One region of the Enterocloster citroniae genome, then DNA from elsewhere that is predicted to be linked to it. Evidence: predicted binding sites of a transcription regulator. Region 1 holds the regulator's gene; each other region holds the start of a gene.
The links. The regulator NrdR, encoded in region 1, represses ribonucleotide reductase genes. The targets are predictions, from matches to a motif close to CACAANATNTTGTG.

Region 2: ABID13_RS17470 (ribonucleoside triphosphate reductase) is a predicted target of NrdR. The motif match lies at 4,037-4,050, and genes of this name have one in related genera.
Region 3: nrdD (anaerobic ribonucleoside-triphosphate reductase) is a predicted target of NrdR. The motif match lies at 3,671-3,684, and genes of this name have one in related genera.

The regions. Positions count from the first base shown of each region.
Region 1 covers NZ_JBEPLZ010000001.1:250,381-256,323, forward strand. The annotation lists gene efp (elongation factor P) at 1-465, opposite strand, end outside; gene aroE (shikimate dehydrogenase) at 602-1,990, opposite strand; gene ABID13_RS01120 (YqeG family HAD IIIA-type phosphatase) at 2,020-2,526, opposite strand; gene nrdR (transcriptional regulator NrdR) at 2,556-3,008, opposite strand; gene aroD (type I 3-dehydroquinate dehydratase) at 3,184-3,948, shown strand; gene ABID13_RS01135 (PRC-barrel domain-containing protein) at 4,205-4,498, opposite strand; gene ABID13_RS01140 (hypothetical protein) at 4,588-5,535, opposite strand; gene ABID13_RS01145 (MetQ/NlpA family ABC transporter substrate-binding protein) at 5,678-5,943, opposite strand, start outside.
Region 2 covers NZ_JBEPLZ010000014.1:38,961-44,903, reverse strand. The annotation lists gene ABID13_RS17500 (manganese efflux pump MntP) at 1-78, shown strand, start outside; gene ABID13_RS17495 (helix-turn-helix domain-containing protein) at 223-549, opposite strand; gene ABID13_RS17490 (helix-turn-helix transcriptional regulator) at 701-949, opposite strand; gene ABID13_RS17485 (dCTP deaminase/dUTPase family protein) at 1,135-1,650, shown strand; gene ABID13_RS17480 (tetratricopeptide repeat protein) at 1,657-2,643, shown strand; gene hflX (GTPase HflX) at 2,645-3,922, shown strand; gene ABID13_RS17470 (ribonucleoside triphosphate reductase) at 4,237-5,943, shown strand, end outside.
Region 3 covers NZ_JBEPLZ010000019.1:66,183-72,125, reverse strand. The annotation lists gene ABID13_RS20525 (PTS transporter subunit IIBC) at 1-1,504, opposite strand, end outside; gene ABID13_RS20520 (LacI family DNA-binding transcriptional regulator) at 1,892-2,920, shown strand; gene ABID13_RS20515 (hypothetical protein) at 3,211-3,450, shown strand; gene nrdD (anaerobic ribonucleoside-triphosphate reductase) at 3,810-5,943, shown strand, end outside.

The DNA.
Region 1 (5,943 bases):
TTCTACGGTTGCAGGCTTGTTGGCTCCCTGAGCCGTGTCACCCTTAAAGCCCGGCTCTGTCTCAGTGATCTCCAGCTCTACAAACAGGGGAGGCTCCACAGAGAACACATTGCCGTTGTAAGAACAAACCTTACATACTTCGTTCTCCTTAACAAACTTCAGGGCATCGCCGATAATATCATGATTCAGGGCAACCTGATCATATGTTTCCTGGTTCATGAAGTTAAACAGGTCGCCGTCAGCGTAAAGGTACTGCATATCTACTCTGTCAATCCTGGCCTGTGGGAATTTTTCAGTCGGACGGAAAGTGCGCTCTACAACGCCTCCGTTAATTACGTTTCTAAGTTTGGTACGCACGAAGGCAGCGCCCTTGCCAGGCTTAACATGCTGGAATTCCATGATCTGAACAACCTGTCCATCAATTTCCAGTGTAACGCCATTTCTAAAATCACCTGCTGATATCATAAAGATATTCCTCCTTGAGTTCGTTCACGGCGCCGCGAAAGCGCCAGGTAAGACTTTAATCTTTTATATTCTATACTATGTAGACAGCATTTTCAAGGTTTTTTTTCCCGGCAGTGCAAATTTCTCCAAAATACAGTTAAATTCCGGCCCTGCAATGTATCTCTTCCACAATTTCCTCCACGCTGCGTCCGTTTACATCCACGATCACATGGGATGCTTCCAGATAGACCGGGCGGCGCATTGCCAGCAGGCCGCGGATCCTTGATTCCACATCCCCGCCCTGAAGCATGGGCCTGTCGGATACATCCCTTCCAATCCTGTCCATCACAGTCTCTGGAGAAACATCCAGATACACCACGCAGCCCAGTTTTTTAAGAAGGATCCTGTTCTCCTCCCGCAAAGGAAGCCCGCCTCCCACAGAGATGATGGAGTGGTCCGTATGGGCCAGCAATTCCTCCAGCACGCCTGTCTCAAGCCTGCGGAAAGCCTCCTCCCCCTGGGTGGCAAAGATCTTGGAAATGGCCATACCGGCCGCTGCCTCGATCCTCTGGTCCGTATCAATGATAGGAAGGCCGTACTCCCTGGCATAGCAGTCGCCCACACTGGTCTTTCCGGCTCCCATAAACCCAATCAGGATCAGGTTATGCTTTGCCTGTGACATGGACAGATGGTCCTGGATCAGCTGCCTTGCCATGGAGATAGTCTCCTCATCCACCCTGACCTGGGGATTCCAAAGTTCATAGGCAATAATACCCTGGTACAGCAGCATGTCCAATCCGTTGACAGCCTTTCCGCCTGCCCCCTCCACCAGTTCCATAAACCTGGTCCTGGCCGGTGTGTACACGATATCCACGCCTGTATGGATCAGCTCATAAAAGTACCTGTCCTCTACGATCACATCCTCCACATGGGGGTGCATACCCACGCTGGTGGACTGGATCGCCAGATATCTGCCCTTTTCCTGGGGAATGGATTCATAACCATCCAGGGGCAGAGCGGACGCAAGGTTCCGTCCCACAAGCCGGTTGATGTACTCAGCCAGCTCCTGGGCCCTGTCCAGATTGCGGTTCATGATGTAAATGGATGCTGCTCCCTCTTTGGCCAGCACATAGGCGGCAGCCTTGGCCGCGCCTCCTGCGCCTATCAGGATACACCTCTCCCCGCCCACATGGATCCCGGCCCCCAAAAGGGCACGAGTCAGGCCGGCGGCATCCGTATTATATCCCTTATAGCCATGTTCCGTCCGCACCAGTGTGTTGACCGCACCAATGGCTTTGGCGTCCCCATCTATGTCTGTCAGGAATTCCATGACCCTTTGTTTATGGGGCACGGTCACGTTCATTCCCAGGATATTCAGGGCAAAGGCACCTTTTACCGCGTCCCCCACCTGCTCATTTTCCACTTTAAAGGGCACATAGGCCAGGTTCACCCCTGTCCGCCGGGCATAAAAGTTATGCATCAGCGGTGACATGGAATGCTCCACCGGGTTGGCTATGAGTCCGCACACTCTTGTCTTTCCGTCCATTTTGCTGTCTCGCTCCCTAATCCTTCTTCTCATGCCTTCCTGCGGCATTGTCTTTTATAAAAATACAGTACCGGTTTTTCCAGATACCGCTTCAGGACGATCTGTATCTCCTCCTTCGGATTCATGGGTTTTACCAAAATACTGTAGATACCGGCCCTGTTGGCGCCGTATACATCTGTAAAAAGCTGGTCCCCCACAAAGATAGTCGTCTCCCGATCCGTGCCCATCCGCTCCATGGCCCGCTCATAGCCGTCCCGCTTTGGTTTCCCTGCCTTGTGTATATAAGCTGATCCCACCTTGTCCGCAAAGTGTTTGACCCTGGGTTCCTTATTATTGGACAGCAGGCATGTGTTCATGCCGATCTGATGAAGGTGTTCAAACAACTCCACGGCCTGGTCATCCGCCGGTGCATCATGGTTTGCCAGGGTGTTGTCGATATCAAATATGGCGCCCCGGATCCCATTGGCGTGATAGTGGTCATAGGGAATCACATAGGCCGATACCTCGTACCGCCTGGGGTAAAACATTTCCAGCATAATTTACATTGATCCTTTCTTTCATCCGCTTATTTCTTAAGCAGCTTTCCAATCTCATCAATAAACGTGTTCACATCCTTAAACTCCCTGTACACGGAAGCAAACCTCACATAGGCCACCTCATCCAGCATCTTCAGCTTCTCCATCACCAGTTCACCGATGACAGAGGTGGGGACCTCCTTTTCCTCCATGTTAAAAATCTGGTTCTCGATCTCATCGATCACAGTGTTGATCTGCTGTGTTGATACAGGGCGCTTATGGCAGGAATGGATGATTCCGGCCTCAATCTTGGAGCGGTCATATGTCTCCCTGGAATCGTCCTTCTTGATCACCATAAGCGGCATGGTCTCCAGCTTCTCATAGGTTGTGAACCGCTTTCCGCAGCTCTCACACTGTCGGCGCCTGCGGATGGAACTGTTGTCATCCGCAGGCCTGGAATCAATGACCTTTGTATCCTGTTCATTGCAATATGGGCATTTCATCTTTTTATACGTCCTTTCCTTCATTCACGGCTTAAGTGCTTCATATATTTTAACCGAATAAGGTTTGAATCGCAAGGACTTTGTATTTATTTTCGCAAGTGTCTGGACGAATCCCATGTCCCGCCTTATAATAAGACCCATAAATAAACCAAATGTACAGAAAGGCTGATTCCACATGAATACTCTCAAGGTTAAAAATATTGTTTTCGGGGAAGGGATCCCAAAAATATGCGCTCCCCTGGTCGCCACCGGCTATGAGGTCCTTATTAAGGAAGCCGCGCGCTTTCCTTCTCTTCCCATTGATGTGGCAGAGTGGAGGGCTGACTGGTATGAGGGGATCCTAAGCCCCGACACCTCCCTGGAGCCCCTTCCCGGCCTCACAGATGCCCTTAAGGGCATTCCCCTTCTCTTTACCTTCCGCACCCATAAGGAGGGAGGTAATCTGCCCGCCTCCGCGGACGCCTACTGCGAGCTGCTGCGCCGGGCCATTGGTTCGGGGTTCATCGACATAGTGGATGTGGAGCTGTTTACAGGAGATGGGATCGTCCGGGAATTGACGGATCTGGCCCACCGAAACGGGATCAGGGTCATCCTGTCCAGCCATGACTTCAGCGCCACACCGGATAAAGAGGAGATCTTAAACCGCCTGAAACACATGGAAGCCCTTGGCGCGGACATTGCAAAGATCGCAGTCATGCCAAACTCCCCGGCGGATGTGCTCACGCTTTTATCAGCCACGGAACAAGCTTTTCGCACCCTCTCCTGCCCTGTTATCTCCATGTCCATGAAGGGCACCGGGCTGGTCAGCCGGTTAAGCGGGGAAATATTCGGATCCTGTCTGACCTTTGGCTCCGTGGGGGACGCCTCCGCTCCGGGACAGATTGATGTGACGGAGTTAAAGATGATTCTGGAGACCATGCACAGAGGGCTCACGGGCTGAGCAGTTGCGAATCCTCTACCCGGATGGTTTTGATGTCAGCGCCGCGATGGATCACGGATTAGCCGGGGGGGATTTCACATTTTTTTCACAAACAGCACATAGAATCATCACATTTTTCCTGTATTGTAAAAAATGTAAAAAAGCTAATGCTTTTCATACAACTTTTTCTCACAAACCGGCCGGCAGGGTATACCCTGCCGGCCACTCCTCCGTTTGGATTATAATTTTTTGTCAGACGCAAAGCCGTGTGTCCTGATCAGCATTTTATGTTCTCCGTCACTTCTTTTTCTTTTATATCCACCAGAATAATGTCATTGCCCACCTGGCAGATGTCACAGAAGGGAATGATATACTCCTTTTCCCTTCCAAGAAAACCGCAGATACAGCCCGGGCCGGGCACGATCAGAGCCAGCAGGCACCCTGTCTCCATATCAAAATCCACATCCCCCACAAACCCCAGGCGTTTGCAGGTCTTTACATTGATTACTTCCTTTTGCTTTAAATCATAGATCCGCGTAGTCGTAACCTCCGGCTGCTTCTTACTACTTATATATGCAGCCCTGAACCCATTTAGACTTTGTCACTGCCTTTCCCTATCCGGAAATTTAAATTGGACAGGGAAAAACAGCACTCCAAAAACTACGGTAACAACTCCGGGACCAGGCCGATCACCTGCATTGCAATGACAAGAATAAGCATGATGATATTTATAACAACGCCCACAATAGAAAGGATCAGTCCAGCCTTTGCCTGTGCGCTCAGCCCATTCTCCCCCTTTGACATAATGGCAAATATGATTCCGAGAATTCCAAACACTATGGCAATCCAGTTGCAGCAGCATGTGACCAGGGCCAGGATTCCCATGACCAGTGAAGTGATGGCCATGCCGTTCTTATCCTCAGCGGGTTTCCGGTACTGGGTCTGATATTGGGTCTGATATTGGGTCTGGTACTGATTCTGCCCATCCCCCTGATACCCCTGCTGATATCCTGGTCCCTTCTGATATCCTGGTCCCTGCTGACATACCGGCCCCCGCTGATCCGGAACCTGCAGCTGACCTGGATCCTGCACCTGGCCTGGGTCCTGGTGCCGCCCCGCGCCCTGATGCACCGGCTCCTGCTGTCCTGAATAGGATGGAGGCGCTGTCTTATAGACCGGTTCTCCCTGATTCGGTCCGGTCCCGTTCTGGCTGATGGGGTTCTGGCTGTTGGGATTCTGGCTGATGGGGTTTGGGCCGCTTATATTCCGGCTGCTCCCCTTCTGGGTTCCCATATTATGGGTTCCCTGGTCCAGGGCACCCGGCTGGCAGCGCCCTTCTTGGCGGCTGCCGGAATCAGTCCCGTAGGAATCGGCATCCCCTCCATGGTTCCACGCGTCATGCTGGTCCGCTGCCCCTGGCTGGATCCATGTATCTGTTACTGAAGATGAGGCGGGTGCCTGGCTCCAGGAACTGTCCTGGGGTTCTGCCGGGCATTCCGGCTGCCTGGACGCTCCAACCGGTTCCTCTGAGTTGTTCCCGTTATCTGTTCTATTCAAGCCGGGGCCGCCTTCCCCTGCATAATTGGCATGATCATGTTCGTTGTCCATGTATTGTCCCCTTTCTCTGGCATGTGTCCTTTGGTCAAAGCATACGTGAAAAGTATACCATAACTTACAAAAAAATACAATCCGCCGGAAACCTGCCCCGGCGGACTGCGTCTTGTAATTGTCTTCTCTTTTATCTGTTCCTTTAGAACAGGGGAACTACGGCACCCTCATATTTTTCTTCCATAAATTGCTTTACCTCCGGGCTGGTCAGTGCCTCTACCAGCGCCTTGGTAGCGTCTGTAGTCTCATCGCCTTCCCTTACAGCCACAATGTTTCCATAGGTGGTTGCTGCCAGGGATTCGGAGTCCTCTGCCGCAAGGGCATCGCTCACCTTAAGTCCTGCCTCAATGGCATAGTTTCCGTTGATGACCGCAATGTCGCAGTCAGGAAGGGAACGTGGAAGCTGTG
Region 2 (5,943 bases), on a different contig from region 1:
GCGTCCAAATGGAAATGCGACTTGTCCTGGATCAGCGGGGTACTGCTTATGATCCTAGCCCTGATGAAGGTGCTTTAAAATAAAGGTAACAGTTCCGGACCGCGGGAAAATAGGATGTCCTGAACAGTTACAAATAAGGTAATATAAATTTAAGGCATGGCTTTGGTGGGAACCGGAGCCATGCCTTATTGGGTGGTGCGCCCGGCGGCGCACGTGTCTGTTCTAATGGGACTGATCCTTGGCTGACAGGCCCTCCATGTAAGCCTCGGCCCTCAGTTTGTCCGTCTGGTCCAGCTTATCGTACAGGTCCAGCACCCGTTTCTGCTGCGGGTTCAGGGTCATCTGCACACCGTCCGTGCTGTAAAACTGGGCAATGGTAATCCCCATCACATCGCAGATACGCCTGATGGTAGGAATGCTGGGAACCGTTGTGCGCCGGAACAGGTTGCCTATGTTGTTAGGGGATGTATCCATCTCAATGGCCAGGCGGTAATGACTCCATCCGCGTTCCTGGCAAAGTTCTTCAATGCGTTCCAGCTCAAAACTCATGTTCTCACCACCATTGTCTGAATTCTAGGAAATCTTTTGTATTATTGTATCCTAGCGGTGAAAAAAACATTAGGCTGAAAAACAATGTATAAATTATGCACTATATAGTGAATGTGGCCGCACAATTTAATAACAGTAACAAGGACCGGCATCAATCATCGAATCCCAGCATCTGATTTGGTTTGACGTTGAAGTAGTTGCAGAGTATCTTCAGTTCAATGTCAGTGACAAGCCTTTGGCCTTTTTCAATTCTTAAAATGGTAAGCTCACTGAAACTGTATCCAAGGACCTGCAGCTTTGCTGCCAGGGACCGCTGCGACAGGTGCCTTTCTTTGCGCAGTCTGCAAATCTGCTCGCCGATGAGATTCTTTCTCGGTTCAGAGTTATACGAGATTTTCATGAAGTTCCCTCTATTATGTCAGTATCGTATACTTCTAAAAATGAAGTATCCATCTCATTGTAAATGAATTTATATAAGTAGGGGATTCTAATACTGAAGCATGGAAAAATAAAGTAGAAAAATCCATGGGATTATGATAGACTGATAAGGACATTTTATTCATGAAATATAAAACAGGAGGCATCATGCAGAGAATCGCTAAATTTTATAAAGTAAGTTTTGAACAGTTCCAGGCTGACTGGGCTGATACATTTCCGGACACACCGGCGGAGCGGATCAGGGAGATCTATGAGGATATCAGGCTTCCCCGCCGCGCCACGTCAGGCTCTGCGGGATATGACTTCTTTACGCCGGTGGCAGTGAACTTAAAGCCGGGGGAGACGCTTAAGATCCCAACCGGCGTGCGTGCCCAGATGGAGGAGGGATGGGTGCTTCAGATCTTTCCGCGGAGCAGCCTGGGCTTTAAATTCCGCCTGCAGCTGAATAATACGGTGGGAATTATTGACAGCGATTATTTTTATTCGGACAACCAGGGGCATATGTTTGTCAAGATGACCAATGACACCAATGAGGGCAGGACCGTGGAACTTTCAGCCGGGACCGGATTTGCCCAGGGGATCTTTCTTCCCTTTGGGATCACTGTGGATGATGATTGCAAAGACTCACGCAACGGCGGGTTTGGAAGCACGGATGCGAGGTAGGTGAATATGGCAAATCGGGGAAGACGGGGAAATTACAGCGGACGCAGGCCCCAGGGAAACGGATATTACCAGGGGGCGGGAAAGCCGGGCAGCAATGCAAAGAGGAGGAAGCGCAGGAGGATAAGGGTGATGAAGGCGGTCATTGCCTGGGCGGTATGCGTCCTTCTCATTGGTCTGATCGCCGTGGGTACGTTCCGGGCGGTTTCCTCCGTGGCTTCTTCCAAGAAGCGGCAGATGCGCCAGGAGGGAACCCAGAAGATGGCTTCTGGGGATTACGCGGGAGCCATTGAGGACTTTGACGCGGCCCTGGAAAAGTCGGGCAAGAGATCCAAAGGATTTAACAGCGATGTCCTGATGTACAGGGCGGAGGCAGAGTATAAGCTCCGGGATTATGAGGCGTCCATCCACACCTATGACCTGCTTTTAGAGATGGAGCCATCCACAGCCTCCTATCTGTATGCACAGAGCATGTGCTATTCCCAGATGGGGGATACGGAAAATGCCGTTGCAAAATACCAGGCGGGAGCGGCTCTGGAAAAGGATGCAAAGGCATCGGCCGGAAAGATGGAAGCGCTGGTGGCGGCAGGCGGGGCATATGTGGATGCAAAAGAATACGAAAAGGCCATGGGCTTTTACCAGGATGCACTGAAGGAAGGGATGAAGCATGGGCAGATTTATAACCAGATGGGCCTTTGCCAGATGGCTGAGGAGGACTACCAGGGTGCTCTTGATTCATTTGAGCAGGGGTATGAAACGCTGGTGACCGGATATGAGCTGGGCACCGGGACATCCGCGGTCCAGGCAGCGGCAGCCCTGCCCGAGGATGCGTCCTCAGATATGGCTCTTTTAAAGGAACTGACGTATAACAGGGCCGTGGCCTACGAATACTTAAACCAATACCAGAAGGCCCTGGAGCTGTTTGAGGAGTACGTAACCGCCTTTGGCTCCAATGAAGATGCGGAACACGAGATCGCGTTCCTGAAAACAAGATAGGATGGCAGATTTGATCGATTTAAAGGAATTACAGGAAAAGGTAATACTGATAGCGGTGAGCACCGGGGAGGAGGACCACACAGAGGCATCCCTGGACGAGCTGGAGGAACTGGCAGCCACGGCAGGGGCCGTGACCATTGCCAGAGTGACGCAGAACCGGGAAAGGGTCCATCCGGGCACGTATCTTGGCAAGGGCAAGATCGATGAGGTAAGGGACCTGATCTGGGAACTTGGCGCCACGGGCGTGGTCTGTGATGATGAACTTTCACCCGCGCAGCTGAGGAACCTGGAGGATGCCCTGGACACCAAGGTGATGGACAGGACCATGGTCATCCTGGATATTTTTGCGGCCCGGGCCAACACAAGGGAGGGAAAGATCCAGGTGGAACTGGCCCAGTTAAAATACAGGGCCGTCCGCCTGGTTGGAATGCGCAACTCCCTGTCACGTCTGGGCGGCGGGATCGGGACCAGGGGACCGGGAGAGAAAAAGCTGGAAACAGACCGGCGTCTGATCCACCAGAGGATCGGGCAGCTGAAGGAAGAGTTGGAGGATGTAAAGCGGCACAGGGAAGTGACCAGGCAGCAGCGGGAGAAGAATTTCGCCCTCACAGCCGCCATTGTGGGCTATACCAACGCGGGAAAGTCCACTCTGTTAAACCGCCTTACAGGAGCGGGCATATTGGCGGAGGATAAGCTGTTTGCCACCCTGGATCCCACCACCAGAAGCTTTTATCTGGAGGACGGGCAGCAGATCCTTTTAACCGATACGGTGGGCTTTATACGCAAGCTTCCCCACCATCTGATCGAGGCGTTTAAGAGCACCCTGGAGGAAGCGCGCTACAGCGATATCATCCTTCATGTGGTGGACTGCGCCAATCCCCAGATGGACATGCAGATGCATGTGGTCAAGGAGACGCTTCGGGAGCTGGAGATCGTGGATAAAACGGTTGTGACCGTGTTTAACAAGACGGACCGGTTCAGGGAAATGGAATCGGAGGGACAGCCCCTGCAGCAGGTTCCAAGAGATTTTTCCTCAGACTACCAGGTGAGGATCTCGGCTAAAACCGGAGAAGGGCTGGATGAGCTGGAGAAAATATTTTTGACCATTATCAGAAGCAGGCGCGTCCTTCTGGAAAAGGTATATGCCTACTCCCAGGCCGGGCGCATCCAGACCATCCGCAAATACGGACAGCTGCTGGAAGAGGAATACAGAGATGACGGCATTGCTGTCAAAGCATATGTGCCCGCAGAACTTTTTGCGGAACTTTATTCCGACTGAGTTCCCGGATCGCATTTTTAAAACGCCCCCCATGGACGGCCCTGTGCCGCAAAGGCAGGCGGAATAAGGCTTTGCGGGGATTTGATAAAATAGTTATAAGTACAGGTAATAAGACACAATATCTAGTTTGATGCAAAAAGTTATGCATAGATATTGTGTTTTTCCTTGCGGTCTGCTATAATGAGTTCGTAGCTCGCTCCGGTTGGGGCGGGCCGTATATTTTCAGTTAATGCCTCCTGATTTGGCGTCAGGCACTGTGGAATGGGCTATTTGAGCCGGGAGGCAGTAGTGAGGGTTTGAAAGGAGTAAGTGGTATGATTCAGGTAACAAAGAGGGATGGGGAGATTGCGGAGTTCAGTCTGAACAAGATCACGGAAGCGATCAAAAAAGCATTCAAGGCAACAAAGAAGGATTACAATAATGAGATTCTGGAGCTGCTGTCATTAAGGGTAACTGCGGATTTTCAGAATAAGATGAAGGACGGCAGGATTTCCGTTGAGGAGATCCAGGACAGTGTGGAGCATGTCCTTGAGCAGACCGGGTATACAGATGTGGCCAAGGCCTACATTTTATATAGAAAACAGAGAGAAAAGATACGCAACATGAACAGCACCATCCTGGATTACAAGGACGTGGTCAACAGCTACGTAAAGGTGGAAGACTGGCGTGTAAAGGAGAACTCCACGGTTACATACTCAGTGGGCGGTCTTATTCTGAGCAACTCCGGCGCTGTCACCGCCAATTACTGGCTCAGTGAGATCTATGACCAGGAGATCGCCGATGCCCACCGCAATGCGGACATCCATCTTCACGATCTGTCCATGCTCACCGGATACTGTGCGGGCTGGTCCCTAAAACAGCTTCTGATGGAGGGACTGGGCGGGATCACAGGAAAGATCACCTCATCCCCTGCAAAGCATTTATCCGTGCTGTGCAACCAGATGGTCAACTTCCTGGGCATTATGCAGAATGAATGGGCGGGAGCCCAGGCATTTTCCTCCTTTGATACATACCTTGCTCCTTTTGTAAAAGTAGATAATTTAAGCTATCCGGAGGTAAAGAAGTGTATTGAATCCTTTATCTATGGCGTGAACACCCCCAGCCGCTGGGGCACCCAGGCTCCCTTTTCCAATATTACCCTGGACTGGACCGTACCCAATGATATGGCGGAGCTGAATGCCATTGTGGGCGGCAGGGAGATGGACTTTAAGTACAAGGACTGCAAGGCCGAGATGGATATGATCAACAAGGCCTTTATTGAGACCATGGTAGAGGGAGATGCCAACGGACGAGGATTCCAGTATCCCATACCCACCTACTCCATTACAAGGGATTTTGACTGGTCGGAGACAGAGAACAACAAACTTCTCTTTGAGATGACCTCCAAATATGGAACACCTTATTTTTCCAATTATATTAACAGCGATATGGAGCCAAGCGATGTGCGCAGCATGTGCTGCCGTCTTCGTCTGGACCTGCGTGAACTGCGCAAGAAGACCGGCGGATTCTTTGGGTCCGGCGAGAGCACCGGTTCCGTGGGCGTGGTCACCATCAATATGCCCAGGATCGCTTACCTGGCCAAGGACGAGGCTGATTTCTATGAGAAGCTGGATCATATGATGGATATATCCGCCCGCTCCCTGAAGACAAAGCGCCAGGTGATCACCAAGCTGCTGAACCAGGGACTTTACCCGTACACCAGAAGATATCTGGGGACCTTTGAGAACCACTTCTCCACCATTGGACTGATCGGCATGAACGAAGCCGGACTGAATGCCAAATGGGTGAGAAAGGATCTTACCAGCAGAGAATGCCAGAAGTTTACCCAGGATGTGCTGAACCATATGAGGGAGCGTCTGTCCGATTACCAGGAGATGTACGGAGACCTGTATAACCTGGAGGCCACACCGGCGGAGTCCACCTCCTACCGCCTGGCTAAGCACGACAGGGCGCGTTATCCGGAGATCATCACAGCCGGCGGGGAGGGTGAGACCCCTTACTACACCAACAGCTCCCATCTG
Region 3 (5,943 bases), on a different contig from region 1:
GGCCGGTGGCGCCGATCATCTGTCCCACTTTGAAACGTGCCGGTGTCACGGTGGCCAGCAGGTTCTGATACCCGGCGGCGTCTCCTGCATTCTGGAGGTTGATCAGGTCGGTGGCCCATGCCAGCCACAGAGGATCCTGGCCAAACACCTGTGAACCTGCGTTGACGCCTGTGAGGATGGTATAGGTGCCGCCAAAGGAGGTATAGTTCATGGGTATGGTCAGCATGTGGTGCAGGCCAAAGGGAAGCAGGAGGCGCTCCAGGGTTCCGTAGATAAAGGGGGCCAGCACCGGGGAGGTGGAGGAGGAATTGGCTATCCATACTCCAAAGGAGTTGATGCCTGTCTGTACCACCGGCCATACAAGAGCCAGTACCAGGGAAATGATCACGGACCATGCAATGACGACCATGGGAACAAAGCGTTTGCCGTTAAAGAAGGCCAGGGCATCGGGAAGTTTTCTGTAGTTGTAATACTTGTTGTAGATGACACCCCCTGTAAAACCTGCGATGATGCCCACGAACACGCCCATGTTCAGGGCGGGGGCTCCCAGGACAGAGGTAAAGTAACCGTTTACCAGGATCTCCTGTCCAAGGAGGGTACGGGTGACGGCCGCCGGATCATTCAGGTCCGCGCTGCTGACCCCGAACAGGGCGCCGGTGATCACATTGATAAGGATAAATGCAATGACTGCCGCGAATGCGCCTCCGGCCCGCTCCTTTGCCCAGGAGCCGCCGATGGCAACTGCAAAAAGGATGTGCAGGTTGTTGATAATGGCCCAGCCTATGGTTTCCATGGTGCTTCCCAGTGTGATGACCAGGTTCATATCCCCGCCAGCCATCTGGATCAGCTTTCCCACGCTGATCATGAGACCTGCGGCAGGCATGACAGCGATCACGGTCATCAATACTTTTCCTAGTTTCTGGAGAAAGTCAAAATTGATCAGGGATTTTGACTTCTTTTTAGCAGGTTTTGATACAGGGCTGTCATCGGGGGCTGTTTGGGAAGATTCCGCCTCAGGCGGGCACTGGTCCAGCAGGGTGATGACCGCATCCTTTCCCGCTGTTACGGGGCCAAGGGCAGCGTTCATGGAGCGGCCCTCCATGCCTCCGCAGATGAGTACCGGTGTGATGGTGTTGACCTGTTTCTCCTCCAGGCCCTTGAGATCTGCTTCGGCCAGCAGGTCCCCTGCCTTTACTTTGTCACCCGGTTTGACATGGCAGGTAAAAAACTCTCCTTTTAATGAAACGGTCTCAAGTCCGAAATGGACCATGACTTCAATGCCCTCATCCGAGCGCAGGCCATAGGCGTGAAGGGTGTCGGCCACTGAGACGACTTCTCCGTCAACAGGGCTTACCAGCCTGCCGTCCCGGGGCAGGACCGCGATCCCGTCCCCGATGATCTTCTGGGAAAATACCGGATCCGGGACATCTTCCAGGGGAACCGCAGTTCCGGTTAAGGGGGAGAGGATCTGGATACCAATACAGCCATCGGTGTTCTTGTTCATTATGTAACCTCCTGAAATGATTTGTTGCATGTTTGCCGTGTTAAATAGGTTGCCGTTTTAGATGGATTGCTATGTTGAAAAATATGTTGCATTGATTACGCAACCGATTGCGTTAAATATAATCTGTTTGCGTGAAGAAAGCAATACTTATTTTAAAAATGAAGTGTTTTCTACCATTTGCACAAAGAAAACAGCCTGTATTTGTGCAAATTCCCCTCTTGTATTGAGGGGGGAATCATGGGGAACAGTGCAAATGATGAAACTAAATCGCGCAAACAGCGCAAAAAAGTTTGACAAACGTTGCATTAAACCTTACAATATAGAATAAGGATCTATTTTACAACGAATGTCCTGAACCGTTACAAATTATCAATAAGGAGGCGTCCTATGCCTGTTACAATTAAAGATGTTGCCGCCCTTGCGGGGGTGTCCCCCTCAACCGTAAGCCGCACCTGCAAAGATCATCCGTCCATCAGCCGCCAGACCAAGGAGAAGGTGCGCCAGGCCATGGCAAAGCTGGGATATGAGCCGAATTTCCAGGCCAGCAGCCTGGCCACCCAGAATTCCCGGACCATCGGCATCATTTTGCCCCCCTCGGAGTGGGAGGCGTACCAGAACGCATTTTATCTGGAGGTCATCCGCGGGATCAGCCAGTACTGCAATCAGAGACAGTACATTAATACGGTGATCACCGGGCAGAACGAGGAGGAGATCCTTCAGGTGATCAAGAACATGGTCAGGACAGGTCTGGCGGAAGGGTTTATCGTCCTGTATTCCAGGGAACAGGATCCGGTGCTGGATTATCTGTACGAGGAGGGGATCCTCTATGTCCTGGTGGGAAAGGCGTACAGGAATGTGAACCAGACCATTTATGTGGATAACGACAATGTGCTTGCGGGCAAGGAGACTGCTGAGTATCTCCTGGAACTGGGGCATGAGAGGATCGCCTATCTGTCCGGTGACCATTCCCTGCTGTTTAACAACGACAGAAGGATGGGGTATATGCTGGCATTGACAGAACGGGGGATCGGTTTCTTGCCGGAACTGTGTGTGGAGGTACCCTCCGTACCTGAGAAGCAGAATGAGGTGCTCCATGCACTGCTGACCCGCACGGACAGACCCACGGCAGTTCTGGTCAGCGATGATATCCTGGCGGTGGCCCTGGAAAAGGGGTGTATGGAACTGGGGCTTTCCATACCCGGAGATGTGTCCATTATCTCCTTTAACAATTCCCTTCTTGCCAGACTGACCGTTCCCTCCCTCACATCGGTGGATGTAAATTCCTGCCAGCTGGGAACCCAGGCAGCTGCCCAGATGATCGAACACGTGGAAAATCCCGAACTGGTTGCCACTAAGATTATTGTACCACATCATCTGGTAGAACGGGACAGCTGTGCTGTTTACAAAAGGCCGTAGGCTGGCTTAGATCCGGTTTTGGGACTGTTTCGGATAAAATTCTGCTTACGAAAATTCTTAAAATCTGCTATAATAAAGCAAAGAGAACGCTTGTTAAGTTCTGACTGCAGATCGTAATTTTCAGGCACGCTCCAGTAATTTCCCGGGTAAACAAAAGGATTTGTTTCGCTCAAATTCGCTGAGTGAGACAGGTCCTTTTTTTGTATCATAGGAAATTCAGACGGAATTCCTATGATACAAAAAACGCTCCGGTAGATTAATATGAAAATAAAAAAGGAAGGTATTTAAGTATGAAACGAATCAAAGCGGCATGTATCAAACAAACCCTGCATTTTTTGCTGAAGGAGGATATCAACCACGACCTGGCAGTAAAGCTGGTGCGGGAGGAAGTGGACAAATATAAGATGCAGCTGGACCGGAACAGGACCCAGTACAAGATCCTTGCAGAGTCAGTGGAGCCGGATGGGTCTGTAATGGTTGAGATTTTAAAGCAGTATAACACTTCGCCGGTGGGAACGTATCTGGATTGAAAACCGGTCGGCGGGGCATCGGGGACCGGATCCTTTTGCCCCGCTTTTTCTGTACATCTAAAGCCGAGCCTCCGCACGTCTGTCTGAAGATCAGGGGTTCTAAAACATTTGTCTTAAAAGACCCCTCTCCCGGCATTTTGTCAGTGCCAATTCCCGGAAGTCCCACAGTTTCTGGCATTTTTCTGAAATACATCCTATCGTATATCTTCCGCTTGAAAAACACAACATTTAGTGTTAAAATCATATACTGTTGCACAAGCAACAGAATTTTCCAGTATTTTATGATAGGATACCCATATACTTCCGCTGAAGGGAAAGCGGGGGGTATGTAAGCATGTGGATAAAGGAGTGTAGTAAAGATGAAGATTATTAAGAGGAATGGCGCGGAAGAAGATTTTGACATAAACAAGATCGTGGTAGCTGTGTCAAAAGCTAATACGGCGGCCGGAAAGAACAAGCTGAGCCTGGAGCAGATCAAGGATATTGCCGATTATGTGGAATATAAATGCGATAAACTGAACAGGGCGGTGTCTGTGGAGGAGATCCAGGACATGGTGGAGAACCAGATCATGTCCACCGGCGCGTTTGAACTGGCTAAGGATTATGTGAGATACCGCTATCAGCGCTCCCTTATCCGTAAGGCCAATACCACGGACAACCGTATCCTGTCTTTGATCGAATGTAATAATGAGGATGTGAAACAGGAAAATTCCAATAAGAACCCCACGGTCAACAGCGTGCAGAGGGATTATATGGCCGGTGAGGTGAGCAAGGACCTGACCAAGCGTATGCTTCTTCCCCAGGATATCGTGGAGGCGGACCAGGAGGGGATCATCCATTTCCATGATTCGGATTACTTTGCCCAGCACATGCACAACTGTGACCTGGTAAACCTGGAGGATATGCTGCAGAATGGAACCGTGATCAGCGAGACCAGGATTGAAAAGCCCCACAGCTTTTCCACTGCCTGCAATATTGCCACCCAGATCATTGCCCAGGTGGCCAGCAACCAGTACGGCGGGCAGAGCATCAGCCTGGCTCATCTGGCTCCCTTTGTGGACGTGTCCAGAAAGAAGATTTATGCAGAGGTACTGGAAGAGGTTAAGACATTCGGCTGCGCGCCTTCTGACGAAGCCATCCATGAGGTGGTGGAGAACAGGCTGCGCAAAGAGGTGATCAAGGGCGTGCAGACCATACAGTACCAGGTCATCACACTGATGACCACCAATGGGCAGGCCCCATTCCTGACCGTGTTCATGTACCTGAACGAGGCAGGGAATGAGCGGGAGAAGAAAGACCTGGCCATGATCATTGAGGAAACCCTAAAGCAGCGTTACCAGGGCGTAAAGAATGAGTCCGGCGTATGGATCACCCCCGCATTCCCCAAGCTGATCTATGTGCTGGAGGAGGATAATATAGAGGAAGGGACCGAGTATTATTACCTCACTGAGATGGCTGCCAAATGTACGGCAAAACGTCTGGTCCCCGATTATATTTCCGAGAAAAAGATGAAAGAGCTGAAGGAAGGCAACTGCTTCCCGGTGATGGGATGCCGCAGTGCGCTGAGCCCGTGGAAGGATGAGAATGGGAACTACCAGTTTTACGGCCGTTTTAACCAGGGAGTGGTGACCATCAATCTGGTGGATGTGGCCCTGTCCTCAGGCGGGGATATGGACGCTTTCTGGAAGCTGTTTGATGAAAGGCTGGATCTGTGTTACCGGGGCCTTATGTGCCGGCACAACCGCCTGAAAGGAACCCTGTCAGACGCGGCGCCCATCCTCTGGCAGAACGGCGCGCTGGCAAGGCTGAAAAAGGGAGAAACCATTGACCGTCTGCTGTACGGCGGATACTCCACCATTTCCCTTGGATATGCGGGACTTTATGAGTGCGTGAAGTATATGACAGGGCTGTCACACACAGACCCCGGAGCAACTCCCTTTGCCCTGGAAGTGATGGAGTATATGAATAAGGCGTGTAACCGCTGGAAGGAGGAGACCAATATTGGTTTCAGCATCTACGGTTCCCCCATTGAAAGCACTACCTACAAGTTTGCGAAATGCCTTCAGAAGCGTTTTGGGATCATTGAGGGGATCACGGACAGAAGCTATATTACCAACAGCTATCATGTGAATGTGTCGGAGGAGATCGATGCGTTTTCCAAGCTGAAATTCGAGTCCCAGTTCCAGGCGCTTTCCACAGGCGGCGCCATCAGCTATGTGGAGGTCCCCAACATGCAGCACAACATTCCCGCCGTGCTCCAGCTGATCCGTTATATCTATGACAACATTATGTACGCGGAGCTGAATACAAAGAGCGATTATTGCCAGGAATGCGGGTTTGACGGAGAGATAAAGATCGTCACAGACGAGAGCGGAAAGCTTGTGTGGGAATGCCCCAAGTGCGGAAACCGGGATGAGAATAAGCTGAACGTGGCCAGAAGGACCTGCGGTTATATCGGAACCCAGTTTTGGAACCAGGGAAGGACCCAGGAGA